DNA from 4 places in the Aminobacter sp. Piv2-1 genome. Region 4 is predicted to be linked to each of the others. Evidence: riboswitches for the same ligand, from Rfam matches in the RefSeq annotation. Region 4 holds a riboswitch; each other region holds the start of a gene.

Region 1 (7,206 bases), on a different contig from region 4:
GCTGATCCGAGCCCTCGGAACCTGCCAGTAGCCCTCATGGTGAGCCTGTCGAACCACGAGGGCTACGGGCACGTCTCAGCCAATCGCCTGAAGACAAAGGCACGATATCCGGGAAAAGAACCTACGCCGCGCCGATCCTGAGCAGATCGTGGAAGTGCACGAGGCCGACCGGGCGGTCGCCCTCGACCACGATCAGCGCGCCGATGTTGTTCTCGTTCAGAAGCGCGATCGCCGCCCCTGCCAGCATCTGGCGCGGGACGGTCTTGGGCCGCGTCGTCATGATCTCCTCGACGCTCGTCTCGACGAGGTTGCGGTCGAGATTGCGCGAGAGGTCACCGTCGGTGATGATGCCCGCCAGCTTGCCGTCTGCGTCGACGACGCAGACGCAGCCGAAGCGTTTCTGAGACAGCGTGCGGACCGCTTCAGGCATCTTGGTGCCGATCGTGACGACCGGCATGCGGTCGCCGGTGTGCATGAGTTCGCCGACCGGCATCAGGCTGGCGCCGAGCTGGCCGCCGGGATGGAAGGTGCGGAAATGATCGGGCGTGAAGCCGCGGGCCTCGAGCAGCGCCACGGCCAACGCGTCGCCTATCGCCAGCTGGAGCAGCGTCGAGGTCGTCGGCGCCAGCCCGTGCGGGCAGGCTTCCGGCGTGCGCGGCAGGAGCAGCACCACGTCGGCCTGGCGCGTCAGCGCCGAGGTCTCGCCGGCGGTGATCGCCACCAGCGGGATGGAGAAGCGGCGCGAATAGCCGACGATGCCCTTGAGCTCGGCGGTCTCGCCCGACCACGAGATGGCGACGATCGCATCGTCCCTGGTGATCATGCCGAGGTCGCCGTGGATGGCTTCCGCCGGATGGACGAAATAGGACGGCGTGCCGGTCGAGGCGAAGGTGGCGGCGATCTTCCTGCCGATATGGCCGCTCTTGCCGACGCCGGTGATGATCGCGCGGCCGTTCAGCTGGCCAAGAACCGATACCGCGCGCGCGAACGGCTCGGCCAGGGGGCCTTCCAGCGATGCGAGGAGAGCCACGATTCCGGCCTGCTCGGTGGCGATGGTACGGAGCGCCGAGGCGATCGAGGCCTGCGGGTCCGGCTCTTTTTTTAGCGATCCAGCGTGCATGGCGCATGCGTTAGCGCGTCCCAAGCCGGCTGTCCATCACTATCGCCCCCCGTTTGCGCGGTCGGCGCGCCAGCGAAACGCTCCATTAACCATGGCGATTTACCAGTTGCTAAGCACGGCGCCCATGCGCCTGCGGGGCATTGGTGGCGATGGAACGGGTCTTGCCGGAGCGAATGGGACGGCCGAAGGGTGCGCGCATCTGCGCCTTGCTGGCGACAGCGAGCGTGGCGGCCGTGGCGTGTCTCCTTCCCGCCCAGGCACAGGAAGCCGGCCTGCGCGGCGCGGTCAGCGAAACCCAGGTCAGGGACGCGCTGATGTGGCGCAAGCGCCCGGCCGTGCAGCCGGCAGCAGCTGCCCAGGACCAGAACCAAGACACCTATCAGCCCGCGAGCCCCGGGGCCATTCCCGACCAGCCCGCCGGTGAGACGGCCGACATCTTCAGCGAGCCGCCGAACGCCAATCCGGCCTCCGCCTCGACCTATGCCCTGCCCCCGACCACCGCCCGGCAGCGCGCCGAGGCGGCCCGCAGGCGCCTCGCCGCGGGCGCGGCAGCGCGCCCGTCGCAGCAGGGCGGGCTGGATGCGCCGGCCGAGCCGGACGGCGAGGTGACCACCGGTTCGGTGCGCCAGGGCACGGTCGATTCCGACCTTGCCCCGACGAGCGGCTCGGAGGCACGGCGCCAGGCCGCGATTGAGGGACGCTACGTGCCGCGCGACGACTATCCGTTCGCGGCACCCGGCATCCGCGTCGGCACGTTCGTGCTGCGGCCCAGCCTGGAACAGGGCGTGACGGCGACGTCGAACGCCGATTCGAGCGCCAACGGCAGGTCGGCCGTGCTTTCGGAAACCGCGCTTCGCCTCAACGCCGTCTCCGACTGGGCGCGCCACTCGGCGACGATCGACGCCTATGGCACCTTCCGCAAGTCCGTCTCCGGACAGGAACTCGAGGAGGCCACGGGCGGCATCGACGGGCGGCTCGAACTCGAACTGATGGACGGTTTCCGCGCCATCGGCACGCTCGGCTACAATGTCAGGCCGGAATCGGCGACGTCGCCGGTGGTGATCGAGGACACGGTCTCGCAGCCGTTGCGGCGCACGCTCGACGGCAGCCTTGGCCTGGAGAAGGACGTGGGTAAGCTGCGCCTTGCGGTGACAGGCGAAGCGACCAACGAGCGGTTCGACGACGCCGAACTGTCCGGTGGGGGCACGCTGTCGCAGGAGGACAGGAATTCCACGCTCTATGCCGGCCGCCTTCGCGCCGGCTATGAAGTTTCGCCCGCCCTGATCCCCTTCGGCGAGGTCGAATTCGGCCGCCGCGTCTACGACCTCAGATTCGACACGGCCGGTTTCGAGCGTTCGTCGAATCGTGTCGGCGCGCGCGCCGGCGTCGAGATCGACATGGGCGAGAAATTCGGCGGCGAGGTTTCGGCGGGCTGGATCGCCGAGGATTTCGACGACGACCGCCTGGACACGATTTCCGCAGCCACGCTGGCGGCCGACCTTCGCTGGTCGCCGATCCGCGGCACCATCGTCAGCCTCACCGGCACGACGGTCGTGGAAGGCTCGACGACGCCCGGCCAGAGCGGTTCGGTGCTCTATTCCGGGCGCCTCGCGGTCGAACGCCAGATGCGGGCCAACCTGACCGGCTTTGCCGCGGTCGGCACCGGCTGGCGCGACTATGCCGGATCGGACGACCGCGAGCTGACGCTCACCGCGGAAGCCGGGCTGACCTGGTGGCTCAACCGCTACGCCGGCCTGACCGGCCGCCTCAGGCACGAGTCCCTAGACAGCACGCTCGCCGGCCGCGACAGCAGGACCAACAGCGTGTTCGTCGGGCTGAGGGTCCAGCGCTAGAGCAATTCCAGGAAAAGTGCGCAGCGGTTTTCCGTCCGGAATTGCGCAAAAACAAAGAGATAGAGCGTTTCCGCAATTCGAAGAAAAGCGGAAATGATCTAGGAACTCCCGGCGCCCGACAGCGTCGAAACGGCGGCCTTCAGCACGTCCTCGCCCGCACCGGAATAGACCTCGCTCATGATGAGATCGGCGAGCGGCAGGCGGCTTGCCCAGCCATGCCGCTCCAGGTCCGGCCGCGCGGCGAACTCCGACACGCGGCCGACGCACAGGTAGGCCACCGGCGTGACGTGCTCGGGGATGCCGAGCAGCCGCTTCAGCGCCTCACGGTCGAGGATGCTGACCCATCCGACGCCGATGCCCTCGGCGCGGGCCGCCAGCCAGAAGTTCTGCACCGCGCAGACCGTGCTGTAGAGGTCCATCTCGGGATTGTGCCAGCGACCGAGCGGCGAATGCCGCGACCGGCTGCGGTCGCAGGTCACGACCAGATTGAGCGGCGTTTCCGAGATGCCTTCGAGCTTGAGCTTGCGGTAGAGCGCCTGCCGCTCTTCGGCGATGTGCGGCAATTCCTGCCCGCGCGCGGCGAGGAAGAGGTCGCGCACCTGCTCCCTGCGGCCGGGGTCGCGGATGACGATGAAGTTCCACGGCTGCATGAAGCCGACCGAGGGCGCGTGATGGGCCGCCATCAGCAGGCGCCCCAGCTGGGCGTCCTCGATCGGATCGGACAGGAAATGGCTGCGCACGTCGCGGCGCGTGAAGATGGCGCGGTAGACGGCATCCTGCGCTGCCGCATCGAAACAGCCCGTATCGGCATGGGTATGGTCGGTCGGCATCGCGTGTCCCCTGGCGAGCATATCGGTTTCCGCCGCCTGACCATGCGGTGGACGATTTCTGCCGGGCCGGTCTTCTGGCTCGAGTTCAACCCGCTTCCGGCGCCTTCCCGTCCTGCGGACAGTGGCCTTTGCCGATGCGGTCCCTCTTACAGCGTTGGGCACGCCACGGATTTGCACCGTGTTCCCGATTCTCCCGCATCGCTGCGGGCACCTGGCAGGACATGTCTACACGGCGCTGAGGCCGAAAACCACCGCTCCGCGCGTCCGAATCTGACGCGCGGGCGACATTCATGGGGAAGCTCAGCGACCCGGCTTCATCTCGCCGAGCAGGCTTTCGATGACGTCCGCCATGCGCTCGTTGATATCGGCGCGCGACAGCGCGAAGGCGACGTTTGCCTCGACGAAGCCCTCCGGCGAACCGCAGTCGAAGGTGCGGCCGCGATAGTGGTAGCCGTAGAAGGACTGCTGCTTCTCGAGTTTGAGCATCGCATCGGTGAGCTGGATCTCGTCGCCCGCCCCGCGCTCCTGGTTGGCGAGGATGCCGAAGATCTCCGGCTGCAGGATGTAGCGGCCGTTGATGAAGAGGTTCGACGGCGCCGTGCCGGGCTTCGGCTTCTCGACCATGCCGTCGATGCGGAAACCGGTATGGACGGTTTCGCCCTTGCCGACGATGCCGTATTTGTGCGCCTCGGCGGGATCGCATTCCTGCACGGCGATGATGTTGTTGCCGGTCTCGTTGTAGAGCTCGACCATCTCGCGCATGCAGCTTTTCTCGGACTGCATGATCATGTCGGGCAGAAGCAGCGCGAACGGCTCGTTGCCGACGAGCTCGCGCGCGCACCAGACCGCGTGGCCGAGACCGAGCGGCACCTGCTGGCGGGTGAACGAGGTCTGGCCCGGCGCCGGCTGCAAGCGCTGCAGCCTTTCCAGCTGTTCGCCCTTGCCGCGCTGGGCGAGCGTGTCGTAGAGCTCGAACTGGACGTCGAAATGGTCCTCGATGACCGCCTTGTTGCGGCCGGTGACGAAGATGAAGTGCTCGATGCCCGCTTCGCGCGCCTCGTCGACGACGTACTGGATCACCGGCTTGTCGACGACGGTCAGCATTTCCTTCGGTATCGACTTGGTGGCGGGCAGGAAGCGCGTGCCCAGACCTGCGACAGGAAATACTGCCTTGCGAACTCGTTTCATGGCTGTTCGTCCGATGGTTGCATGTACCGGGCGTGGACACTGTCACGCCCCAATTGATGAATACTGAATGCGTTCACATATTCGGGGACGGCGGGCAAGACCAGCGATCACGCGAACTTGATCGAGTTGACTGGCCCTGGACAATTCGGCAGGCGGCTTTTCGTTCCCCCGGAGGACTATGGTAAACTGATTGATAACCGGCTTCGGCGATGAATCGACTTTCTGATCTCTCCAAGGAGGAAAGAATGCCTCTTCACAAGACCGCCCGAGCCCTCGCCAGCGCCGCCGCAATCGCCGGTATTTCGTTCGCGCTTTTGCTGCCTGCCGGTCCCGCCGCCGCCGAGCCGGGGTTCCAGCGCTGGGTGGCGAGCTTCCGTTCGGTCGCGGCCGACAACGGCATTTCCGGTTCGACCTACGACCGCGCCTTCCGCGGCATCACCTCCGCCGATGCCGAAGTGCTGGAAAAGGCGCGCTTCCAGCCCGAATTCACCGCCCCGGTGTGGGACTATTTCGACAACCGCGTGCATGACCAGTCGATCGCCACCGGCCGCGAGATGGCGCGCAAGTGGAAGCCCTGGCTCGACCGCATCGAGGCGGCCTACGGCGTCGACCGCTATGTGCTGTTGGCCATCTGGTCGATGGAATCCAACTATGGCGAGATCCTCAAGAACGACAAGGTGATGCGCAACGTGGTGCGCTCGCTGGCGACGCTTGCCTATGGCGACCAGCGCCGCGCCAAATACGCCCGCACCCAGCTCATCGCCGCCCTCAAGATCCTGCAGCGCGGCGACATCAAGGAAAGCAACCTGATGGGCTCCTGGGCCGGCGCCATGGGCCATACCCAGTTCATCCCGACCAGCTACCAGGCCTATGCGGTCGACGCCGACGGCAACGGCCGCCGCGACATCTGGAATTCGGTGCCCGACGCGCTCGCTACCGCCGCCAACCTGCTCAAGAAGAACGGCTGGCAGGCCGGCAGGACCTGGGGCTACGAGGTGGTGCTGCCCGAGGGCCGCAAGTTCCCCAGCGGTTCGGCGACGCTGGACAAGTGGGCCTCGCTCGGCGTCGAGCGCGCCAACGGCAAGGCCTTCAGGCGCGGCTCGGACGTCGCGACGCTGAAGGTGCCGGACGGCCGCCAGGGGCCGGCCTTCCTGATGACCAAGAACTTCCAGGTGATCAAGCGCTACAACAACGCCGACAAATACGCCCTCGCGGTCGGCCTGCTTGCCGACGAGATCGCCGGATATGGCGGGCTGGTGCAGGACTGGAGCCGCCCGTTCACCAAGCTCTCCTTCGCCGAGAAGCAGGAACTGCAGCAGCGGCTGTCGGAGAGCGGCTATTACGACGGCAAGGCCGACGGCAAGATCGGCGAAGGCTCGCGCTCGGCCATCAAGGCGTTCCAGGCGCAGCTGGGCTTGACGCAGGACGGCCATCCGAGCATGGAAGTGCTCAAGAAGCTGAGGCAGAATTAGCCTGCGGAGGTCGTGCTTGGCATCGATGCGTCGCCCGAACACCATCGTTCTGCGCCTGACGATGCCAGCAGTCGCGATGGCGGTCGCACTGACCGCCATTTCCGTGCCCTCCCCGGCCCTCGCCCAGGAGGGCATATTGCGGCGCTGGTCGCTGCGTGACCTGTTCCTGCCGCGCCGCGAGCCGCGCGTCGACCCCTACATCTACGAGGAACCGCAGGTCCGGCCGCGCAAGACCATTCGCAAGGCGCCGCGCAAGCCCAAGGCGGCTGCAGTGAGCAAGCCGGCCGAACCGGCCGTGCCGGTGGTGGAGAAGCTGCCCGACGCGCGCGTGGTGCTGGTGATCGGCGACTTCCTCGGCGCCGGCATCGCCGAAGGGCTGGCGACCGTCTTCGCCGAGAACGCCAAGATCCGCATCGTCGACAGGACCAGCGGCTCGTCCGGCTTCGTCCGCGACGACTACTACAACTGGCCGGAGAAGGCCCAGGAACTGATCGCCCAGGAGAAGCCGGCCGTCGTCGTGGTCATGCTCGGCTCCAACGACCGCCAGCAGATGCGGGTCGGCGACACCCGCGAACCGGCGATGAGCCCGGCCTGGATGAAGGAATACACGGCGCGCACCGAGCAGTTGGCAAAGACCCTGAGCGACACCAATGTGCCGTTCCTCTGGATCGGCATGCCGGCGTTCAAGTCGTCGAAGATGAGCACCGACATGCTCGCCTTCAACGACATCTACAGGACCGTCA
Region 2 (7,206 bases), on a different contig from region 4:
TCGATCATGCGCATGCCTGCGTCGTGGCCGAGCGTCATGATCGATTCGGGATGGAATTGCACCGCCGCGATCGGCTCTTTCCTGTGCTCAAACGCCATGATCACGCCGTCCTCGGTTTCCGCCGTGACGACGAAGTCGGCGGGCAGCCGCACCGGGTCGGCGAAGATCGAGTGGTAGCGGCCGACGGTCACCTCCTTGGGCAGGCCCGAAAAGATGATGCCGGGTTTGGAGACGCGGATGCGCGAGGGCTTGCCGTGCATCGGCACCGCCAGCTGGCGCAGCTCGCCGCCATAGGCCTCGGCGAGCGCCTGCAGGCCGAGGCAGACGCCGAAGATCGGCAGGTCGCGGTCGCGGGCCTTCTTGATCGTCGCCGCCGTATCGAAGTCCTTCGGCGTTCCCGGTCCGGGCGACAGCACGACGAGGTCGGGCTTGATGCGGTCGAATATCTCTTCCGGTACCGGCGAGCGCACGGTGGACACGTCGGCGCCGGTTTGGCGGAAGTAGTTGGCCAGCGTGTGGACGAAAGAGTCCTCGTGGTCGACGAGAAGGATCTTCACTCCCTCGCCGACGCGCGCGGTGGTGCGCTCGGTGCCTGCGGAGTTGCCGGTCTTGGCGTCGCGGATGGCGGAAAGCATGGCTGAGGCCTTCAGTTCGGTTTCGGCTTCTTCTTCCTCGGGGACGGAATCGTAGAGCAGGGTGGCACCCGCGCGCACCTCGGCGATGCCGTCCTTGATGCGGATGGTGCGCAGCGTCAGGCCCGTGTTGAGGTCGCCGTTGAAGTGCACCATGCCGATCGCCCCGCCATACCAGGCGCGCGGGCTCTTCTCGTTGTTCTCGATGAAGCGCATGGCCCACAGCTTGGGCGCGCCGGTCACCGTCACCGCCCAGGCGTGGCTGAGGAATGCGTCGAAGGCGTCCATGCCTTCGCGCAGGCGGCCCTCGATGTGGTCGACGGTGTGGATCAGGCGCGAATACATCTCGATCTGGCGGCGGCCGATGACGCGCACCGAACCCGGCTCGCAGACGCGGCTCTTGTCGTTGCGGTCGACGTCCGAGCACATCGTCAGCTCGGACTCGTCCTTCTTGGAGTTCAGCAGCTTGAGGATCTGTTCGGAGTCGGAGATGGCGTCGTCGCCGCGCTTGATGGTGCCGGAGATCGGGCAGGTCTCGACGCGGCGGCCGTTGACGCGCACGAACATCTCGGGCGAGGCGCCGATCAGGTATTCGCCCTCGCCGAGATTGATGAAGAATGAATAGGGCGAGGGGTTGATGTTCTTGAGGCGCCGCGAAATCTCCGAGGGTGCGGTCTCGCAGCGCTCGTAGAACATCTGTCCGGGCACGACCTCGAACAGGTCGCCGCGCTTGAAGCTGTCCATCGCACTGCGCACCAGCTTGGCATATTCGCCCGGCTCGTGGTCGCCACGCGGCGGGATGTGGTCGGAAGGCTTGAACGGCTCGACGACGCTGTCGCGGGCGATGCCTTGGGTGGAAAAACCTTTGCCGGCATAGTCGTAGCGGTCGTGCCAGGCCTTGGCCGAATAATGGTCGACGACGAGGATCTCATCCGGCAGGAACAGCACCAGGTCGCGTTGGCTCTGCTTGCGCTCGAGCTTGTGCTCGACCGGGTCGAACTGGAAGGCGAGGTCGTAGCCGAAGGCGCCGTAGAGGCCGAGATTGCTGTCGGCGTCTGTCTTGAACAGGGCGGTGATGGCGCGCAGCACGGTGAAGACCGAAGGCACGCGCGAGCGCTCCTCCTCGGTGAAGACGCGGCCGGGCTTCGCTACCTCGAGCCTGATCAGGCCGTCGTTCGTTTCGCCGATCGTCACCTCGGCGAGGCTGCCGAGCGTCTTGCCGATTACCGGCAGCAGCGCCTTGCCGCGGGCGTTCAGTGCCTCGATCTTCATCGAACGGCCGCGCGCGGAAATCACCAGCGGCGGATCGATGATGGCCGTGTCCCAGCGGGTGTAGCGGCCGGGATATTCGTAGTTGGAGGAAAACACCGCGCCGCGCCGGCTGTTCAGCCCGTCGATATAGGCCTCGATCGCCCCGGCATAGGCGGTCTCGTGGCGCTCGCGGGTGATCGCGATGCCACCTCCGGTGACAAAGCGCTCGGCGCCGTTTTCAAGGATTTCCACCGTCATTCCCGTCTCCATCTCTTGCCGCTGGAGGTTCCGGAGCTGGCTCGAAAAAAGCAAATGGCCGCCCGGAACTCCCGTTGCGGCCACCACAATTTTCACGCGCACGCGCTTCAAGAGGCCGCTGTCAGCTGGCCCGCCACCAATTGTTCTGGAGCGAAGTCGTGTTCATGCGAAATCCATAGCGGCGAAAAACAGGGGCTGCAACAGGATTTGCGCTGTGTTGCGTTGCATTACCAACTGGCCCTCAGTTTGTGACCCGGCGGCGCATCAGGGCGACGAACGCCACGCCGCCGATCAGCCCCGTGAGGATGCCGAGCGGCATGTCCTGCGGCGGCAGCACGGTACGGGCGGCCATGTCGGCCGTGACGAGGAAGATGGCGCCGACCAGGGCCGACAACGGCAGCACCCGGCGGTAGTCGCCGCCGATCGCGAGCCGCACGACATGCGGGATCATCAGCCCGACGAAGGCGATGACGCCCGAATAGGCGACGGCGCTGCCGGTGAGCACGGCGCAGACCACGAAGGTGACGAGGCGGAAGCGTCGCGCCGGCAGCCCCAGCGCGGTGGCGCTTTCGTCGCCGAGCGTCATGGCGTTGAGGTTGCGGGCCTGGGTCAGCAGGTAGCCGCCGCCGGCGGCGAGCGCCAGCAGCGGGTAGGCCAGCTGCTGCCATTGCGCCAGGCCGAGGCCGCCGAGCATCCAGAAGATGACCATAGGCGCCGCCCGTGGATCGGCCAGGAAGATCAACAGGTTGCCAGCCGCCGTTATGATGAAGCTGACGGCGACGCCGGCCAGCACGAGTTGGCCGGCCGAGTGCGCCCGCGTCAGGTTGGCGACCATCAGCACCAAGGCCGTGGCCGCCAGCGCGCCGGCGAAGGCGAACAGCGGCACGGTGATCGGGCCGAACACCATGCCGGCGTGGAGAAGAGCGAGGATCGCGCCCAGCGCGGCGCCCGAGGAGACGCCGAGCAGATGCGGATCGGCGAGCGGATTGCGCGTCACCGACTGCAGTGCCGCGCCCACGACCGCGAGCGAGGCGCCGACCGTCGCGCCGAGGATGACCCGCGGCGCGCGCACGTCCCAGACGATGTTCTCGCGGCCGCTCGACCAGAAGACCTCGATACTGCCCGGCACGAGCTTGTTGGCGATCACGCCCCAGACCGCGTCGAGCGGAATCGCCACCGATCCCACGCCGATCGCGACAAGCATTGTGACCGCCAGCAGTGCCGTCAGCGCCGCGACCAGCGCCGGCATGGCATGGATCAGCACATGGCGGGGGCCCTTGACGAAATTCCGGTGCGACACGGTCAGTCGGCCCGGAAGGCTTCGGCCAGGCGCTTGATCGCCGCGATGTTGCGCGGGCCGGGCGTGGCCTCGACATATTCGAGCACGACGAAGCGGTTGTTCCTCACCGCCGCAATGTCCTTGAAGGCCGGGTTGGAGCGCATGAACGCGATCTTCTGCTCGGCCGTCACCTCGCCGTAGTTGACGATGACGACGACGTCCGGATTGCGCTCGATCACCGGTTCCCAGCCGATCTCGGCCCAGTTGGCCTCGACGTCGTCGGCGATGTTGCTGCCGCCGGCCGCCTCGATCATCGCGGTCGGGATGGCGTAGCGGCCCGCCGTGAACGGCTTCTGCTCGCCGGAATCGTAGATGAATACCTTCACCGGCCTGTCGAGCCGAGGCAGCTTGGCCTGGAAGTCGGCGAGTTCCTGCTTGTAGCCTGCCACCAGGGCCTCGGCCTTGTCGCGCACTCCGAAGATCGTGCCGAGGTTGAGGAGGTCGACATACATGTCGTCCATCGACGACTTTTCCCGCTTCATGACGTGGATGCAGCTCTCCGTCAGCTCGTAGACGGCGATGCCGAAGGGGGCCAGCGTGTCGGGGGTCACGGCGCCGCCGACGTTCATGCCGTAGTTCCAGCCGGCGAAGTAGAAATCGGCGTCGGCGCCGAGCAGGATCTCCTTGCTCGGATATTGCGGCGCGAGTTCCGGCAACTGGCCGATGTCCTTGCGAATGGTCGCGTCGATCTTGTTCCAGCCCGAAATGCCGGAGTAGCCGACCATGCGGTCGGCAAGGCCGAGGGTCAGCATCATCTCGGTCAGGTTGATGTCGTTGGACACCGCCCGCTGCGGCGGGGCGGCGAAGGTCACGTCGCGGTTGCAGCTCCTGACCGTGACCGGAAAGTCATCCGCCTGGGCGGCGGTGGTCGCGAAGAGCGCGGCGGCAAGAATCGTCAGGCGCATGGATGCTCCTTGGCTGGCGGGTTCAGCGTTCGAGATGGAAGGAAAAGCGCGGCCGGCCGGTGACCGGGTGGTCGTCGAGGGTGGCGCCCACGGCGAAGTTCTCGCGGATGCGCTCAGGCGTGAGGATGTCGGCCGGCCTGCCGCAGGCAACCGCGCGGCCGCCGTCCATGACCAGCACGCGGTCCGCATAGGCCGAGGCGAGCGCCAGGTCGTGCAGCGACACCACCACGGTGCAGCCGAGATTGCGAAGCAGTTCGAGCACTTCGAGCTGATGGCGGATGTCGAGGTGGTTGGTCGGCTCGTCCAGGATCAACAGGTCGGGCCGCTGCACCAGGGCGCGCGCGATCATGGCGCGCTGCTTCTCGCCGCCCGACAGCGAGCCGAAATCGCGCGCGGCGAGCCGGGTGAGGCCGAGCAGCGACAGTGCGGCTTCGACGTCAAGGTAGTCGTCGGCCGCGGCTCCGACGCCAGTGGCGTGCGGGATGAGCCCGAGTTCGACGATCTCGGCCACCGTCAGGCCGAAATCCGACGCCGGCTCCTGGAGCACGGTGGCGATGCGGCGGGCGCAGTCGCGCGGCTTCATCCGCCAGATGTCCTTGCCGTCCAGCCTGACCGCGCCGCCGGTCGGCCGGTGGTAACGGTAGAGGCAGCGCAGCAGGCTCGACTTGCCGGCGCCGTTGGGGCCGACGATGGCCAGAAGCTCCGCCGGCGCGACGCGCACGGTCACCGGCTCGAGGATCGGCTTCGACGCGCGCGGGCCCCATGACAGGCCGTCGAGTTCGAGTAGTGCCGGGGTGGAGCCTACGAGGCGACTAGAGCCGTGGACGCGATCGAGCATGCCCTGTCTCCGTGACGTGGCGGAGGCGGCAGAACGATCCGATCGGCGATCCGAAAAAGGCAGTCGCAATCATCATCATCTCCGCGGCACACCCCGGCCGGTTGAACTCATCCGATGATGGCAGGTCTCCTGGCTTGCGGGTTTCGGCGCCTCGGAGCCTTCCCGGCCTTGCGGCCAGTGGCATTCTTCCGACTTGCTATCCGCTCACAGTTGCGGGGGCAGCCACGGTTTCGCGTCTGGGACGTCTCACCGTGTTCCCATTTAATCCGCTGCCCGAGTCGGGCAGCAGGAACCATCGCTGCCGTGGCTACAGCAACGACGGGTTGCTGACAATCGCTAAAGCGTCATGCCGCCTGCTGAATTGCGTCACGCCGGTCGAGTGCGAAGGAAATGACGGCTACGGCGAAGGCTGACAGGGCGATGGCCGCGCCGACGAAGGGCAGGTCGGCATAGCTCACGCCCATCGAGATTGCCGCCCCGCCGGCCCAGGCGCCGGCGGCATTGCCGGCGTTGAAGGCGCCCTGGTTGAGCGTGGCCGCGAGGTTCGGCGCTTCCGAGGCTGTCTCGACGACGCGCATCTGCATCGGCGGCACGATGACGAAGGTGATGATGCCCCAGAGGAAGACGAGCAGAATCGCGGCCGGCGCCGAATAGCTGAGGCCGGCGAAGGCGACGTGGATCGAGGCCATCACAACCAGTGCGCCGATGGCCGTCGGCATCAGCTTCCAGTCGGCCAGCTTGCCGCCGATGATGTTGCCGATGGTCATGCCGCCGCCGAACAAAAGCAGGATCCAGGTGACGGACTCGACTGACAGGCCGGTGACATCGGTCAGGATCGGCTTGATGTAGGTGAAGACGGCAAACAGGCTGCCCGAGGCGAGCGCCGAGATGATCATGGCGAGCCAGACCTGCAGCTTGCCCAGCACCTTGACCTCGCCAGCAACGCCACCCTTGCCGGGAGGGGCAACACCCGCCGGCACGAGCCAGGCGATGGCCGCGACCGAGATCAGGCCGATGACGACGACGGCGTAGAAGGTCATGCGCCAGCCGAAGGCTTCGCCGAGCGCCGTGCCGCCGGGCACGCCGAGGATGTTGGCAAGCGTCAGGCCGGCGAACATCAGGGCGATCGCGCTGGCGCGCTTGTTGGCCGGCACAAGGCTTGCCGCCACCACCGAGCCGATGCCGAAGAAGGCGCCATGGCCGAAGGCGGTGATGACGCGGGCGATCATCAGCGTCCAGTAGGTGGGGGCGATGGCGCAGAGCAGATTGCCGAGCACGAACATCATGGCGAGGCCGATCAACACCGGCTTGCGCGGCAGTCTCGCCGTGCCGACGGCGATGATCGGGGCGCCGATGACCACGCCCAGCGCATAGCCGGTGACGAGCAGCCCCGCCGCCGGGATCGACACGCCGAGGTCGGCTGCGACCTCAGGCAACAGCCCCATGATCACGAATTCGGTGGTACCGATGCAAAAGGATGCAACGGCCAAAGCGAGGATCGGCAAGGGCATGGACGGACTCGGGGGAGCTGAAACGATTTAAATCTACATTTTCCTCATGTCGGCCCCTGCACAAGCAGCATTGCTGCATCGCAGCAATGCGCGCCGCGCATGGCAGGCATTCGGGAGGTGCAGTCCGGGCGCGGTCAGGACTGCTGCGTCAGGTCGCGGCGCAGGAATTCGACCGCGGTGTTACCGGCCTGCGGGTTGCGCAGGACGCCGGTCATCGGCGTGCTCACCTTCGTCTACCCCGTGGTCGCCATCATCATCGACTGGGCGATCTACGGCCATCCGATCGGCGTCGCCCAGGGAGTGGGCATGGTCCTGATCGCGGTCGCGACGCTCGGCTCGGCTGGCGCCTGCCGGTTCGGCGGACCAGAGCGGCTTTCGCAGGCCAGAAATGAGAAAGGGGCGCTCGAGGCGCCCCTTCCGATGTCGATGCGCTCAGGGTTGCGCCATCTGGCCGCGCAAACCGTGTGTCCGG
Region 3 (7,206 bases), on a different contig from region 4:
CCAGAAGCATCGAGCGGTAGAAGAGGATGGGGACGATGGAGGCGTTTTCAGCGTCGCGATCCTTCGCACCCCCCTCTGTCCTGCCGGACATCTCCCCCACAAGGGGGGAGATTGGCCAATCGTCGGCGATTTCGCTGATTGGTGGCGTTGCTGGATGCACGCCGCGGTCGATGACAGGTGATCTCCCCCCTTGTGGGGGAGATGTCCGGCAGGACAGAGGGGGGCGCGAAGAAGCGCTGTCCCAACCCGCTAAAAAGGTCTCCAAATCATCGACAATGCCGTGGTCGGGATCATAAAACCCGGCCTTCGGCACCGACACCGGCGCTGAAGCCGTGCTTTTGCCACCCGCCAGGCCTGCCAGCCGCGCGACCAGCGTTTTCATGTTCTCGGGGCCGCCTTCGCGGAAATATCCGAGCAGGGCGTCGAGTTCGTCGCGCGGCAGCGTCGAGGCTTCGATCAGCCGCAAATCCTCGTCGTGGCTTTCGCCGGGTAGCAGCGCCAGCGCGATGCCTTTTTCGCGTGCAAGGGCGGCGAGGCGGTCGCAGCCGTAGCGCCACCAGTCGTGGCCGCCGAGGATGCGGACGAGGATGACCTTGGCGTGGCATGCCACGCTGTCGATCCAGAGGTCGACGGACATGGGGTGGCGGAGGTCGCGCAGGTTGGCCAGCCGCATCGGCGGCAGGTTTGCCGCATCCGCCTTCCAGGCGTTGGCGAGGCCCGCGAGGTCGCTGTCGGTGAAGGACAGCGCCACCACATCCGCAGGCTTCTGCCTGAGGTCGACCGGCTCGATCAGGTCGTCGAGCGAGGCGGATGTGGTGGTGAGGATGTGCATCAGCGCGCCCCTCGGAAGGCTGTGCGAGGTCGCCCCCTCACCGGCTCGCTACGCTCGCCACCTCTCCCCGAGGGGAGAGGAGCAGCATTGGCGGTGCCAGCGTACTCTTCTCCCCAGCGGGGAGAAGGTGGCCGCGAAGCGGCCGGATGAGGGGGCAAGCTTCGCATTCGGTTAGCCCACCAGGATGCGCTCGATGGCCGGGCGGTCGAGGCCCTTGAGGCCGATGACCACGAGGCGCGAGCGACGGTCGTCTTCGGCAGTCCAGGCGCGGTCGTAGTAGTGGTTGACGCGCGGGCCGACCGCCTGGACGAGCAGGCGCATCGGCTTGCCGCCGACGTCTACGAAGCCCTTTACGCGCAGCACGTTTTCTTCCTCGGCGGCGGTAGCGACGCGCTTGGCCAGTTCTTCGGGGCTGACGATCGAGGGGATTTCGATGACGAAGGTGTCGAAATCGTCGTGCTCGTGGTCGAAGGCGCCGTCGTGATGGGTCTTGCGGTTCTCGATGTCGTCCTCGACGGCGAGGCCGAGGCCGAGCAGCACCGACGGGTCGACCTTGCCCATCGACGAGGGCACGATCTTGACGGCGCGGGCGAGATGCTCGCCAACGATGGCGCTGGCGCGGGCGTGGCCGGCCTCGTCGAGCAGGTCGGACTTGGACAGGATGATGAGGTCGGCGCAGGCGACCTGATCCTCGAACACTTCCTCGACCGGGTCGTCGTGGTCGAGCGAATCATCGGCGCTGCGCTGGGCGGCGAGCGCTTCCATGTCGGAGGCGACCTTGCCGTCGGCGAGGGCCGGACCGTCGACGACGGCAATGACGCCATCGACCGTGACGCGGCTCTTCACCGTCGGCCACTGGAAGGCCTGGACCAGCGGCTTGGGGAGAGCGAGGCCCGAGGTCTCGATCAGGATGTGGTCGACCTTCGGCGAGCGCGACAGGATCTGGTCGAGGGCCGGCACGAAGTCGTCGGCCACGGTGCAGCAGATGCAGCCATTGGCCAACTCGACGATGTTCTCCTCCGGGCAGGCGTCGATGCCGCAGCCCTTCAAGATCTCGCCGTCGATGCCGACGTCGCCGAACTCGTTGACGATGATGGCGAGGCGCTTGCCCTTTGCATTCTCCAGGATGTTGCGCAGCAGGGTGGTCTTGCCGGCGCCGAGAAACCCGGTGACGACGGTGCAGGGGACGCGTTCGACGGAGGCGGTCATTTTTCTTCCTTGGTCAGATTGAGCGGGGGAATGCGGGCGACGAGGCCGCGCTTGAGGCTGTCGGGACGACCGCGCCAGGGGATGAGGCCGTCGGTCGAGGTGGCGAAGAGTCTTGCCCCGGTGACAAGGTCTTCGCCCGAGGAAATTCTGAGGTCGCCGAAGACGTAGCTCCAGGAGCCGTCGCGGATCAGTGCCGCGCTCAGGCGGCGCTTGCAGTTGCCGAGGCATTCGACGCTGCGCACGGAGATGTCGTTGCCGGCAGCCATGCGCGTGTTCTCGGCAAGCCTGGCGCCGGCGCGGGGATGGGCGTCCGAGCCGGTTTCGTCGCGGCAGGAGGAGCAGACGAGGATGGTTACATCACAGGCGCGCGCGTCGGCTGCATCGCAGGATGCGTCCGATGGTGCGACCGGAGAATTGTCGTCGAAGTCCAAATCCAGGCTCCTTGCCTGGGACACCCGCCAGGCTTTCGGATCAAAAACTTAGACGGCAGGTCTCCTGGCTTGCGGATCGTCGCCTTGGCCCGCCTTCCCGGGAAATCCCAGTGGTCTTCGGGCTCGGCTCTTCGCTCACAGTTGCGGGGACAGCCGCGGAGTTGGCCGAAAAAGCCGCACCGCATTCCCTCTTAGCTTCCGCCTTTGCGGGCGGAGGACCGTCGACTGGCGATTTAGGCGGTAGCGAGGGGTGGAGTCAACGCGGCGGAGCGACAGATGCCGTCGCAGGAGTCTGATCGAGAAAGGGCGCGCATGGCGGTTGACAAGCGCTGCCGGCATTTTCAAATGCAAGAATGTATCGCAACCGCTCTCAACTGGAAGATGCTTATCGCGCCAAGGCGAGTCTTCAGTTCTTGTTCTTCTGGGGGCATCAACCGTCCAGGGACGGTAGAATTACCTCATCTTGCCTAAGTCAATGGTGGCCAGCTTCGTTTGAGATGAATGGCCTACGCTATCCGAGCGCCGAACACTGGATGATGGCCGAAAAGGCTCGTCTGTTCGGAGACCAAGAGACTGCATCCAAGATACTAGCGGCCGAAAGTCCGAAGCAGGCAAAGCAATTCGGCAGGGGGGTGCGTGGATTTGACCCGGCCATATGGGATCGTGAGAAGGCCCGTATCGTTACCGAGGGAAGCAAGCACAAATTCGGACAGAACTTGGCACTGCGCGACTTTTTGCTCTCGACGGGCAGCGCCATATTGGTCGAGGCTAGCCCTGTCGATCCTGTGTGGGGCATTGGCCTTGCCGCCGAGGATGTACGCGCCAGCAATCCGCTGCAGTGGGGCGGAGAAAATCTTCTCGGATTTGCTTTGATGGAAGCGCGTGAATCGCTCCGCGGCTGAGCTATTGAAAATCTGGCAGAGTCACCCCGTCTCAATAGCTGCCAACGCCGGCCCTAGGTCGCCGGCGGGCGTCACCTCGATGCGTTCGAGGCCGAGCCAGTCGCGCATCTGCTTGAGTTCTTCGTGTAGCTCGGCCGCGGTTTCTGGCGGGGCGCATGGCTCCGAATAGGCAGCCTGCACGCGCAGCACGCGGGCAGGCCGGTCGGCCTTGAGGTCGACGCGGGCGACGATGCGCTCGCCGAGCAGGAACGGCAGGACGTAGTAGCCATACTGGCGCTTGTCCGCCGGGGTGTAGATCTCGATGCGATAGCGGAAGTCGAAGAGCTGTTCGGCGCGGCTGCGTTCGAACACCAGCGGGTCGAACGGCGCGAGCAGGGCGCGGGCACGGAGCCTGCGAGGGACACGCGCGCCGGCGTGGAGGAAGGCCTGCCGGTTCCAGCCTTCGACCCGCACCGGGACAAGTTCGCCCATCTCGACCAGCTCTTCCAGCCGGCCCTTCATATTCGCTGGCGACAGGCGAAAGTAGTCGCGCAGGCAGATGGCTGTTGCGACGCCGTGGGCGCGGGCGGAAATCCTGAGGAGTTCGCGATGCGCGTCGGCGGCCGGCAGGGCAGGGCGGTTGAATATCTCGGCGGGCAGGACGCGTTCGGGCAGGTCGTAGAGCCGCTCGAAGCCGCGGCGGGAATGGGTGGTGATGCGGCCCGCCCAGAACAGCCATTCGAAGGCATGCTTCTCGCGGCTCCAGCCCCACCAGCCGCCCGAGCCTTTTGCCCCTTCGATATCGGACGCCGCGATCGGTCCGCGGTCGACGACCTCCCGGTAGATCTCCTCGATGTGGCCTCGGTGCTCGCGGCCGAACTTCGCCAGGCCCGAGTACATTTCCGTATCGGCCTGCTCCATGCGCCAGCGCATCAGCGGAAAGGTCTCGAGCGGCAGCAGCGACGCCTCGTGCGCCCAATATTCGAACAGCATGCGCTTCTTCGGCTGCATGGCGTCGTCGAGCAGCGCCATCGGATAGGGGCCGAGTCGCGAATAGAGCGGCATGTAGTGGGCGCGTACGATGGCGCTGACCGAATCAATCTGGAACAGGCCGGTGCGGTCGAGCACGCGCTTGAGATGACGTCGCGTGATTGCTCCGGTCGGCCGTGGATCGCCGAAACCCTGCGCGGCGAGAGCAATGCGGCGGGCGGTGGCCAGGGAGATTTTTTCGGTCATTGCGGCAAGCTATCGCAGTCTTCGGAAATGTGACGCTGGGGTAGGGGAATCGCACTTTGCTGCAGATGCTAGCAGAAGTGCCGTCCGGGCCTTGTCAGGAGAGTAAAGTGGAGTAAAAATAGAAAGAAATCAAAGATGGGCGATGCCCCCAGGATTCTGGCCCAGCCGTGGGGTTTGCCACCTTTCGGACAAGGTTGGGCTTGCTTCGCCCGACTGCCTGCGCTAACCGTCGCCGCATTGCAGCACGACCGTTTCGTCCGAACCGGCGAGGAACCGTCGCGCTTCCGGAAACGGACCCCGTGCTGTAAGTCTGGGTGGATTGGCCACCAACGGAATTCGCAGCATGAACGCTCTCCTGAGTTCGTATCTGCCCATCGTCATTTTCATCGGTGTGGCGCTCGTAGTCGGCATCGCCCTCATCGTGGCGCCCTTCCTCGTCGCCTACCGCAGCCCGGACCCGGAAAAGCTGTCGGCCTACGAGTGCGGCTTCAACTCCTTCGACGATGCCCGCATGAAATTCGACATCCGGTTCTATCTGGTGTCCATCCTCTTCATCATCTTCGACCTCGAAGTGGCGTTCCTGTTTCCGTGGGCGGTGTCCTTCGGCGAGATCGGCATGCTCGGCTTCTGGTCGATGATGATCTTCCTGGCCGTGCTGACCATCGGCTTCGTCTACGAGTGGAAAAAGGGAGCGCTGGAATGGGATTGAACGACGCCTCCGGCACCCTGATCGCGCCGAAGCCGAAAGGCATCATCGATCCGAACACCGGCAAGCTCATCGGTTCCGACGACGCCTTCTTCGGCGAGCTGAACAACGAGCTGTCCGACAAGGGTTTCCTCGTCACCTCGTCGGAGGCGCTGATCACCTGGGCGCGCACCGGCTCGCTGATGTGGATGACCTTCGGCCTCGCCTGCTGCGCCGTCGAGATGATGCACATCTCGATGCCGCGCTATGACGCCGAGCGCTTCGGCATTGCGCCGCGCGCCTCTCCGCGCCAGTCGGACGTGATGATCGTCGCCGGCACGCTGACCAACAAGATGGCGCCCGCGCTGCGCAAGGTCTACGACCAGATGCCCGAGCCGCGCTACGTCATCTCGATGGGCTCGTGCGCCAACGGCGGCGGCTACTACCACTATTCCTATTCGGTGGTGCGCGGCTGCGACCGCGTCGTGCCCGTCGACATCTACGTGCCCGGCTGTCCTCCGACCGCCGAGGCGCTCCTCTACGGCATCCTTCTTCTGCAGAAGAAGATCCGCCGCACCGGCACCATCGAGCGGTGATCCCAAATGAGTGAAGCCCTGAAGGACCTTGCCGCCTATATCGCGGAAAAGCTCGACGCGGACATCGAGGAAAGCGTGCTCGCCTATGGCGAGCTGACGCTGACGGTGAAGGCTGCCGACATCGTCGACGTGCTGACCTTCCTGCGCAACGACGTGCAGTGCCAGTTCGTCTCGTTCATCGATGCCGCCGGCGTCGACTATCCGCAGCGCGCCAAGCGCTTCGACGTCGTCTACCACCTCCTGTCGCCGCGCCAGAACCTGCGCATCCGCGTCAAGGTGCGCACCGACGAGGATACGCCGGTCCCGTCCGTCACCCCGGTCTATCCGGGCGCCGACTGGTTCGAGCGCGAGGCCTACGACATGTACGGCATCCTGTTCTCGGGCCATCCCGACCTGCGCCGCCTTTTGACCGACTACGGCTTCGAAGGCCACCCGTTGCGCAAGGACTTCCCGCTCACCGGCTTCGTCGAAGTGCGCTACGACGACGAGCAGAAGCGCGTCGTTTACGAGCCGGTCGAGCTCAAGCAGGAGTTCCGCAATTTCGACTTCCTGTCTCCCTGGGAAGGCACGGACTACGTGCTGCCGGGCGACGAAAAAGCCAAGACGAATTGAGGCGGCGACATGGCTGAAACCTCCGTCCGCAACTTCAACATCAACTTCGGTCCGCAGCACCCGGCGGCGCACGGCGTTCTGCGCCTGGTGCTCGAGCTCGACGGCGAGGTGGTCGACCGCGTCGATCCGCATATCGGCCTCTTGCACCGCGGCACCGAGAAGCTGATCGAGCAGAAGACCTACCTGCAGGCCGTGCCCTATTTCGACCGGCTCGACTATGTCGCGCCGATGAACCAGGAGCACGCCTTCGCGCTTGGGGTCGAGCGCCTGCTCGGCATCGAGGTGCCGAAGCGCGGTCAGATCATCCGCGTGCTCTATTCCGAGATCGGCCGCATCCTTTCGCATCTGCTCAACGTCACCACGCAGGCGATGGACGTCGGCGCGCTGACCCCGCCGCTGTGGGGCTTCGAAGAGCGCGAAAAGCTGATGGTGTTCTATGAGCGGGCCTGCGGCGCGCGCATGCACGCCGCCTATTTCCGGCCGGGCGGCGTCCACCAGGACCTGCCGCAGAAGCTGGTCGAGGACATCGGCAAGTGGATCGATCCGTTCCTGCAGACGGTGAAGAACCTCGACGATCTCCTGACCCCCAACCGCATCTTCAAGCAGCGCAACGTCGACATCGGCGTAGTCTCGCTCGACGACGCCTGGGCGTGGGGTTTCTCGGGCGTGATGGTGCGCGGTTCGGGTGCTGCCTGGGACCTGCGCAAGAGCCAGCCCTACGAAT
Region 4 (7,206 bases):
GCTCCCGGAAACAGCGCCCTCGCCCGCTCCAGGCTGCCGCCGTGATCGACCGTCCCAGTCCTTCGTCCTGCAAGAAGCGTCATGTCTTTTCCGCTTGCCTTCCTGTCGCTTCTGGTTGAACTCGGCCTCGGCTATCCGGACCGGCTTGTGCGCAAGATCGGCCATCCGGTCATCTGGATCGGACAGCTGATATCCTTTCTCGACAAGAGCCTCAACCACGCCACCGATACCGACGCCATGCGCCGCATCTGGGGCGTGGCCGCCCTCGTCGTCATCGTTGCCGTTCCCGCCGCCACGGCATTCGCCATCGAGCGCCTGTTCGGTCTCCTGCCCTTCGGCATTCTCTTGACCGCGATCGCGGCGAGCAGCCTCGTCGCCCAGCGCAGCCTCGGCATCCACGTCCGCGCCGTGGCCGACGCGCTCGACAGCGGCGGTCTTGCCGCCGGCCGCAAGGCCGTATCCCAGATCGTCGGACGCGACCCGGAACGCCTCGACGAAGCCGGCGTCAGCCGTGCCGCCATCGAAAGCCTGGCCGAGAATTTTTCCGACGGCATCACCGCGCCCGCCTTCTGGCTGGCCGTCCTCGGCTTTGCCGGTGGCGCCGCCTACAAGGCTGCCAACACCGCCGATTCGATGATCGGCCACCGCACCAAGCGCCACGAGGCCTTCGGCTGGGCGGCCGCCCGCTTCGACGACCTCATCAACCTGCCGGCATCGCGCCTGACGGCCTTGGCAATCGTGCTCGCCGCCTTCGCAGTTCCAGGCGCGGACCCGAAGGCTGCCTGGCACGCGGTCTGGCGCGATGCGAAGCAGCACCGTTCGCCCAATGCCGGCTGGCCTGAGGCCGCCATGGCGGGCGCGCTGGGCCTGGCGCTCGCCGGCCCGCGCAGCTATGGCGGCGTGATGGTCGACGACACCTTCATGGGCGCCGGCGGCCGGCGCGAAGCCAATGCCTCGGACATCCGTGCAGCCTTGCGTCTCTATTGGACGGCCGATGCCATTCTAGTCGGCACGATCGGACTGGTCGGATTGGCCATGTGGTTCTGAAGGCGCCCTGCCGGTCAGAACTCGATCCCCTTCTGCGCCTTCACGCCCGCCGAGAAGTGGTGCTTGGTGGCACCCATTTCGGTGACGAGATCGGCCGCCTCCACCAGCGCCGGCTTGGCATTGCGGCCGGTAACGACGACATGTAGCCCTTCGCGCCGGCCCTTGAGGGCCTCAACCACAGCGTCCAGGTCGAGATAGTCATAGCGAAGCGCGATGTTGAGTTCATCGAGTACGACGAGCGAAATGCTCGGATCGGCAAGCAATTCTTGCGCCTTCGCCCATGCCGCCTCGGCAGCGGCGATGTCGCGCTTGATGTCCTGCGTTTCCCAGGTGAAGCCCTCGCCCATCGTATGCCAGACGACGCGGTCGCCGAAGGTCGCGAAAGCGTCCTGCTCGCCCGAATGCCAGGCGCCCTTGATGAACTGCACCACGCCGACCCGGTGGCCGTAGCCGAGCATGCGCAGCGCCAGTCCGAAGGCCGCCGTCGACTTGCCCTTGCCAGGCCCGGTGTTGACGATCAAAAGGCCCTTCTCGACGATGGTCTTTCCTGCCACTTCGGCGTCCTGCACCGCCTTGCGCTTGGCCATCTTGGCGCGGTGCCGCTCGGCTTTCTGGTCGTCGATGGTCTTCATGTCACTTCACCCTCATCGGCAGGCCGGCGACCAAGAACAGCACCTCGTCGGCGCCTGCCGCCACCTGTTGATTGAGCCGTCCGGCCGCGTCGCGGAAACGGCGGCCAAGCGCATTGTCCGGCACGATGCCGAGGCCGACCTCGTTGGCGACGACGAACCACGGGCCGCGCGGCCGCGCCAGAAGCCCCGCAAGGCTCGAACTTTCGACCTCGACGTCATGGTCAGCGAGCATGTGGTTGGAAAGCCAGAGGGTCAGGCAATCGACCAGCACCGTCGCACCGTCCGGGACGCTGCCGAGGGCGCCAGTGAGGTCCAGCGGCGCATCGATCGTATGCCATCCCGCGCCGCGCCGGGCGCGATGGATGTCGATGCGCTCGCGCATCTCCTCGTCATAGGCTTGCGCCGTGGCGATATAGGTCCACGGCGCGGGATGCTGGGTCGCGAGGCGCTCGGCATGCGCGCTCTTGCCGGAGCGCGCCCCGCCGAGCAGGAAGGTCAGCTTCTCAGGCAAGATGCCCGCGCAACGCTTCGCCCCGCTCACCCATGAAGCGGCCGCGCACGAAGCCTGCAACGGCACCGAGGACGACCCAGAACACGAGGTTCGATATCGTGGTGGCGACGACGAAACTGCGGTGCAGATCCACCGGGATCGGCGTCTCGTGGCTTGCCGGCTGCGGTGCGCCCACGACATGCGGCGCGACGATCAGGGCGACGCCCAGGATGGCGAGCGGCAGCGACTTGCGGAATGCGATGAGTGCGAGGCCCGCGGCGGTGGCGAGCACCGTGAGCGTCCACCAGACCTGGCGGTCGCCGAGGTCGGCGGCCGGCATTGCCGGCAGTTCCGGCGGCAGTCCCAGGCCGGGCGCGAGCGTGAACACGGCGAATCCGGCAAAGCCCCAGAACACACCCTGGCGCCAGTTGGCGATGCCACCGGCAAACTCGGAGGCCGCGACCAGGATCAGCGCGAAGGCCACGCCGCTCACCACGTTTGCAAGCGCCGTATAGGCGAAACGTTCGAAACCGTCGGCCGGCGCCCAGGCCTCCGCCTCGGGCTCCTGCGGTGGTGTCGCAGCCTGGGCGTCGGCGGCCGGGGCGGACATTTCGGTCCCGGCGGCAGGCGCCGCCATCTGGTCATGACCGCCGGCGTTCTCGTAGGTCTCCGCCTTGAAGATCAGCGGATCGGTCGAATAGGTCTGAAGCGCGGCAAGGATCACGCCGGCCAATAGGCCGCTGATCGCCGCGATGAACACGACGTTGCGAAAGACAGACATGTCGGAAGACCTTCGTCAGTGGCAGGGAAAGCCCATCGAGTGGCGGTAGTCGTGGGCGGCGTTGTGCACCACTTCCATCTGCGAGAAACCGAGGAACCCGACGAAGAACAGGCCAAGCAGTGCCGCCATGGCAAGCTGCATGTTGCGCGACTGGGCAGAAACGCCGGCGCCGATTGCGGAAGAAACAGTCGTCATGTCGATGTCCTTTCGCCCTCCACCCGAGGGCACAGAGTTCATTTCCCGTCGCCGGCAGGTCTCCTGGCTTGCGGATCGACACCCTTCCCCGCCTTCCCGAAGCAAGCTTCAGTGGCCTTTGGGGAGAGCTAACCGCACACAGTTGCGGGGGCAGCCGCGGCTTCGGGCAAAAAACGCCCTCACCGCATTCCCTCTTGATTCCAAACGGAACCGACGATGGCGGCAACTATAGAAACAAAAGCCGGGGGCGGCAAACCAAATTCCGACGCCGGGAGACGCGAATGCGGCGTCGGCCCTTTAGGCTCTCGCCGCGATCCGCTCGGCGACCAGATGCTGCAGGCGCCACAGATGCCGGTCGTGGATCGCCCGCTGCTCAAGGTTTTTCACGACATTGTACAGGTAGTCGGCGGCAGAGCCCCAGTGGCCGCAGCTCGTGGCGATGCGTTCCACCACTTCGTCCTCGGAAATGCCGCCGGCATAGGCGCGCCCCTTGCGGTTGGCGACGAAGCCGAGCGCGACAAGCGGCCCTTCCTCTGTGGAGAGCTTCAGCCAGCGCGGCGTGTAGGTCGACGGCTTGAGCGTCATCTCGCGCCGGAACAGCTTGTCCAGTTGCTGGCGGCGGTCGCCATCCATGAGCCGCAGCGCCACCCCCTTGCACTGGCCGCCTCTGTCCATGGCCATCATGAGCCCGGGCTGGGCCTTGGTGGCCCGCCAGCGGGTCATGTTCACACAGAACGAACGGTGCCAGCCGCGCACCAGCGCCACCTTCTCCTCGGTGTGCTCCACCTCCGGCTTCCAGATCAGCGACCCGTAGGCGAAGAGCCACAGCGGCCCGTCGTCCGGTCGGGCGGCCATGGTCTCCTCGATCATCCGGGCATAATCGTCTTCGCCGAGATGCTGCGCGGCAGGATCCGGCCCCTCGTCGACAACGTCACGATGGCAGCGCGCCACCAGTTCTTCCGTCAGCGACATGATGCGCCCCGTCATGGTCACCTCTTGCTACGCCCGGAATTCAATCCCTTCCGGAGAGAATTCAAAATCGCACAACCGTCAGCGCCTGCTCGGCAAGGTCGAGATGGCGGCCGTTTTCGTCGCCTGACGAGCCGAAATCGAACACAGCCACGCTGCCAGCACCGGCGTGACGGTAGCCGAATGCCAGCGCCCCGGATACAAGCTCCAGGCAGGCGTCACCCTTCAATATCCAGGTGCTGCGTCCGATGGCCGCGATTGATGCGCCATTCGCAGAAACTCTGTGCATCGGCCGCAACTCTACTCACTACCGCCTAGTTTAAACCATTATAGTACTGCATTGGCGCAAGAACGTTCCAGACCGCAAAAGTGATATCCATGACGACCCAACTGTCCGCCGACCTGGCTCCGGCCCGCTCGAAACGCATCTCGACAATCGACATCGTCCGCGGCGTCGCCTTCGTCGCCATGGCGATCTACCACTTCGCCTGGGATCTGGAGTTCTTCGGCTACATGGATCCAGGCACGACCGCCTATGGCGGCTGGAAGATATTCGCGCGCTCCATCGCCTCCAGCTTCCTCTTTCTTGTCGGTGTGAGCCTGGTGATGGCTTACACCAGGGGCTTTCATTGGGGCAGGTACTGGCGCCGCCTTGCCATGGTGGCGGCTGCGGCGCTGCTCATCACCGTGGCGACATGGTTCGCCATGCCGAACACGTTCATCTTCTTCGGCATCCTGCATCAGATCACACTCGCCAGCGTGCTCGGCCTCGCCTTCCTGCGCCTGCCGCCCCTGCTGACCCTGGTCATCGCCGTACTGGTCATCGCCGCCCCCCAGTTCCTGCGCGCGGATATCTTCAACCACCCGGCGCTGTGGTGGGTCGGCCTGTCGACCGTCGTCCCCCGCTCGAACGACTACGTGCCGCTGTTTCCGTGGTTCGGCGCGGTCCTGGCAGGCATGGGCGTCGCCGGGCTTGCACAGAGGGCCGGCCTGTTCGAGAAGCTCGCAGCATTTCAGGCAGGCGCCTGGTCACGGCCGCTGACCTTCGTCGGCCGCCACGGCCTCGCCGCCTATCTCATCCACCAGCCGGTGCTGATTTCGCTGGTCTGGGCCTTTGCACAGTTTTTCCCTGCCCAGGTCGAAACCCGGGAGGTGACGTTCCTCAGTTCCTGCCAGCTGTCCTGCGAGCAGACCCGCGACACCGAATTCTGCGCGCGCTACTGTGCATGCGTGCTCGACGACCTGCAGAAGGACGATTCGTTCGATCGCTTCTATGCCGGTGAGCAGAGCGCGGCGCTGACGACCCGCGTGCGAGAAACGACGGCCATGTGCACCGCGCGCTCGGACAGCGAAATGCAGAATGGAGGAGTGCAATGACAGATCGTTCCGCCGCTCCCAACAAGGTGCCGTGGCCGCCGATCATTTATCTTGCGACGATCGCGGTCGCGATCCTGCTTGAGGTCTTTCTCCCGCTGCCGTGGATCACCGAGCCGCTTTCCGATATTCTGTTCGCCGCCGGCGGTCTTGCAGTGGTGGCAGTCGTAGCGATCGAGATTTCGGCGATGCGCGCGCTCAAGCGCGGCAACACGACCATCAGGCCGGACAGGGCTTCCGACCATCTGGTCACCGACGGCGCCTTCGCCCTGACGCGAAACCCGATCTATTTCGGCAACACGCTGATGATGATCGGCATCGGCCTGATCGCCGGGAGCATCTGGTTCATCGCCCTGGCCCTGATTGCCGCCTTCGCGACGCAGAAACTCGCCATCGAGCGCGAGGAAAAGCACCTCCAGACCCGTTTCGGCAAGAAATACATCGACTACACGAAAAGGGTCAGGCGCTGGATCTGACCGTGCCCCTGGCGCCTGCAGCTGCAGGGGTCAAGTGGTGACGCCGAGTTCGACCAGGCGTTCGACGCAGGATTCCTCCGCCTGGTCCAGCTCGGCCAGCGTTTCTTCCAGATCGCGCCGCTTCTGCCGCAGATCCTCGCGCTTCTCCTCGATCCGCTTGATCATCAGCTTCAGCTGCCCCACTTCGCCGGGCGGTTCCTTGTACATCTGGATGATCTCGCGGATCTCGTTGATCGAGAAGCCGAGTCGCTTGCCGCGCATGATCTGGCGGATGAGATGCCGGTCCGAGGGCCGGAACAGCCGCGTCCTGCCGCGGCGAACCGGAGAGACGAGCCCCTCGTCTTCATAGAAGCGCAACGTCCGCGTCGAGATGTCGAATTCGCGGGTCAGTTCCGTGATCGAATAGTATTCCCGCATTCCCACTCCACCCGACGGGCCATGCCGCGCCGCCTCCTCACATTGCCGGGGCGGATACACCGGCCGGCAGACGGCCGCGCAGCCGGGCAAATTCTTAGACTCTGCGATTCTCGCACGCGACTTACGTAAAAGTCAATTGACGCACCTAGCCGGACTGCGCGCCAAGGTGCAGCCACCACGTGGCGAGGCTGAGAAAGGCGAGGAAGCCGATGACGTCGGTAATCATCGTCGTGAAGATGGACGACGAGATGGCCGGGTCCGCGCCCAGCTTGTCCAGGAACAGCGGAATGAGAATTCCGCCAAGCGCCGCGGCGAGCATGTTGACGATCATCGCCGAGGCGATGACGAAGCCGAGGTCGACGCTCTGGGCCCAGGTGCCGGCCACCAGCCCGAGGATCGACGCGATGACCGCGCCATTCAGAATCCCGACCATCACCTCGCGGCGGATGACGCGACCGGCATTGTAGATGTCGAGATCGCGGGTGGCGAGCGCACGCACGGTAACCGTCATCGTCTGCGTGCCGGCATTGCCGCCCAGCGAAGCCACGATCGGCATCAGCGCGGCCAGTGCCACCATCTCCTCGATGGTGGCGCCGAACATGCTGATCACCGAAGCCGAAACGAAGGCGGTGCCGAGATTGACAAGAAGCCACGGAACGCGCGAGCGCGAGGTCGCGGCCACTGTGTCCGACAGTTCCTCATCGCCCACGCCGCCCATGCGCAGCAGGTCCTCTTCGGCTTCCTGCTGGATGACGTCGACGACGTCGTCGATGGTGAGCACGCCGACCAAACGCTCGTTCTCGTCGACGACAGCGGCAGACAGGA

The links. Region 4 has a riboswitch for cobalamin ahead of AmiPiv_RS18065 (CbtB domain-containing protein). Riboswitches for the same ligand answer to the same signal wherever they lie in the genome.
Region 1: another riboswitch for cobalamin. It lies ahead of bluB (5,6-dimethylbenzimidazole synthase); the one in region 4 lies ahead of AmiPiv_RS18065 (CbtB domain-containing protein).
Region 2: another riboswitch for cobalamin. It lies ahead of AmiPiv_RS08190 (ABC transporter ATP-binding protein); the one in region 4 lies ahead of AmiPiv_RS18065 (CbtB domain-containing protein).
Region 3: another riboswitch for cobalamin. It lies ahead of AmiPiv_RS17875 (DUF1636 family protein); the one in region 4 lies ahead of AmiPiv_RS18065 (CbtB domain-containing protein).

The regions. Positions count from the first base shown of each region.
Region 1 covers NZ_JARKMU010000003.1:209,459-216,664, reverse strand. The annotation lists gene AmiPiv_RS07230 (KpsF/GutQ family sugar-phosphate isomerase) at 122-1,120, opposite strand; gene AmiPiv_RS07225 (outer membrane beta-barrel protein) at 1,294-2,973, shown strand; gene bluB (5,6-dimethylbenzimidazole synthase) at 3,072-3,824, opposite strand; cobalamin riboswitch at 3,851-4,033, opposite strand; gene galU (UTP--glucose-1-phosphate uridylyltransferase GalU) at 4,104-4,991, opposite strand; gene AmiPiv_RS07210 (lytic murein transglycosylase) at 5,237-6,463, shown strand; gene AmiPiv_RS07205 (SGNH/GDSL hydrolase family protein) at 6,480-7,206, shown strand, end outside.
Region 2 covers NZ_JARKMU010000003.1:408,164-415,369, forward strand. The annotation lists gene AmiPiv_RS08175 (anthranilate synthase) at 1-2,141, opposite strand, end outside; gene AmiPiv_RS08180 (FecCD family ABC transporter permease) at 2,383-3,390, opposite strand; gene AmiPiv_RS08185 (ABC transporter substrate-binding protein) at 3,444-4,385, opposite strand; gene AmiPiv_RS08190 (ABC transporter ATP-binding protein) at 4,408-5,223, opposite strand; cobalamin riboswitch at 5,326-5,535, opposite strand; gene AmiPiv_RS08195 (MFS transporter) at 5,568-6,734, opposite strand.
Region 3 covers NZ_JARKMU010000009.1:208,202-215,407, forward strand. The annotation lists gene AmiPiv_RS17865 (cobaltochelatase subunit CobN) at 1-832, opposite strand, end outside; gene cobW (cobalamin biosynthesis protein CobW) at 1,004-2,041, opposite strand; gene AmiPiv_RS17875 (DUF1636 family protein) at 2,038-2,472, opposite strand; cobalamin riboswitch at 2,510-2,710, opposite strand; gene AmiPiv_RS17880 (NADAR family protein) at 2,826-3,374, shown strand; gene AmiPiv_RS17885 (winged helix-turn-helix domain-containing protein) at 3,396-4,589, opposite strand; gene AmiPiv_RS17890 (NADH-quinone oxidoreductase subunit A) at 4,933-5,298, shown strand; gene AmiPiv_RS17895 (NuoB/complex I 20 kDa subunit family protein) at 5,289-5,870, shown strand; gene AmiPiv_RS17900 (NADH-quinone oxidoreductase subunit C) at 5,877-6,482, shown strand; gene AmiPiv_RS17905 (NADH-quinone oxidoreductase subunit D) at 6,492-7,206, shown strand, end outside.
Region 4 covers NZ_JARKMU010000010.1:5,465-12,670, reverse strand. The annotation lists gene cobD (threonine-phosphate decarboxylase CobD) at 1-83, opposite strand, end outside; gene cbiB (adenosylcobinamide-phosphate synthase CbiB) at 82-1,047, shown strand; gene cobO (cob(I)yrinic acid a,c-diamide adenosyltransferase) at 1,062-1,679, opposite strand; gene cobU (bifunctional adenosylcobinamide kinase/adenosylcobinamide-phosphate guanylyltransferase) at 1,681-2,190, opposite strand; gene AmiPiv_RS18070 (CbtA family protein) at 2,183-2,950, opposite strand; gene AmiPiv_RS18065 (CbtB domain-containing protein) at 2,966-3,145, opposite strand; cobalamin riboswitch at 3,182-3,375, opposite strand; gene AmiPiv_RS18060 (gamma-glutamylcyclotransferase) at 3,443-4,132, opposite strand; gene AmiPiv_RS18055 (hypothetical protein) at 4,179-4,403, opposite strand; gene AmiPiv_RS18050 (heparan-alpha-glucosaminide N-acetyltransferase) at 4,493-5,491, shown strand; gene AmiPiv_RS18045 (methyltransferase family protein) at 5,488-5,964, shown strand; gene AmiPiv_RS18040 (MerR family transcriptional regulator) at 5,995-6,381, opposite strand; gene mgtE (magnesium transporter) at 6,527-7,206, opposite strand, start outside.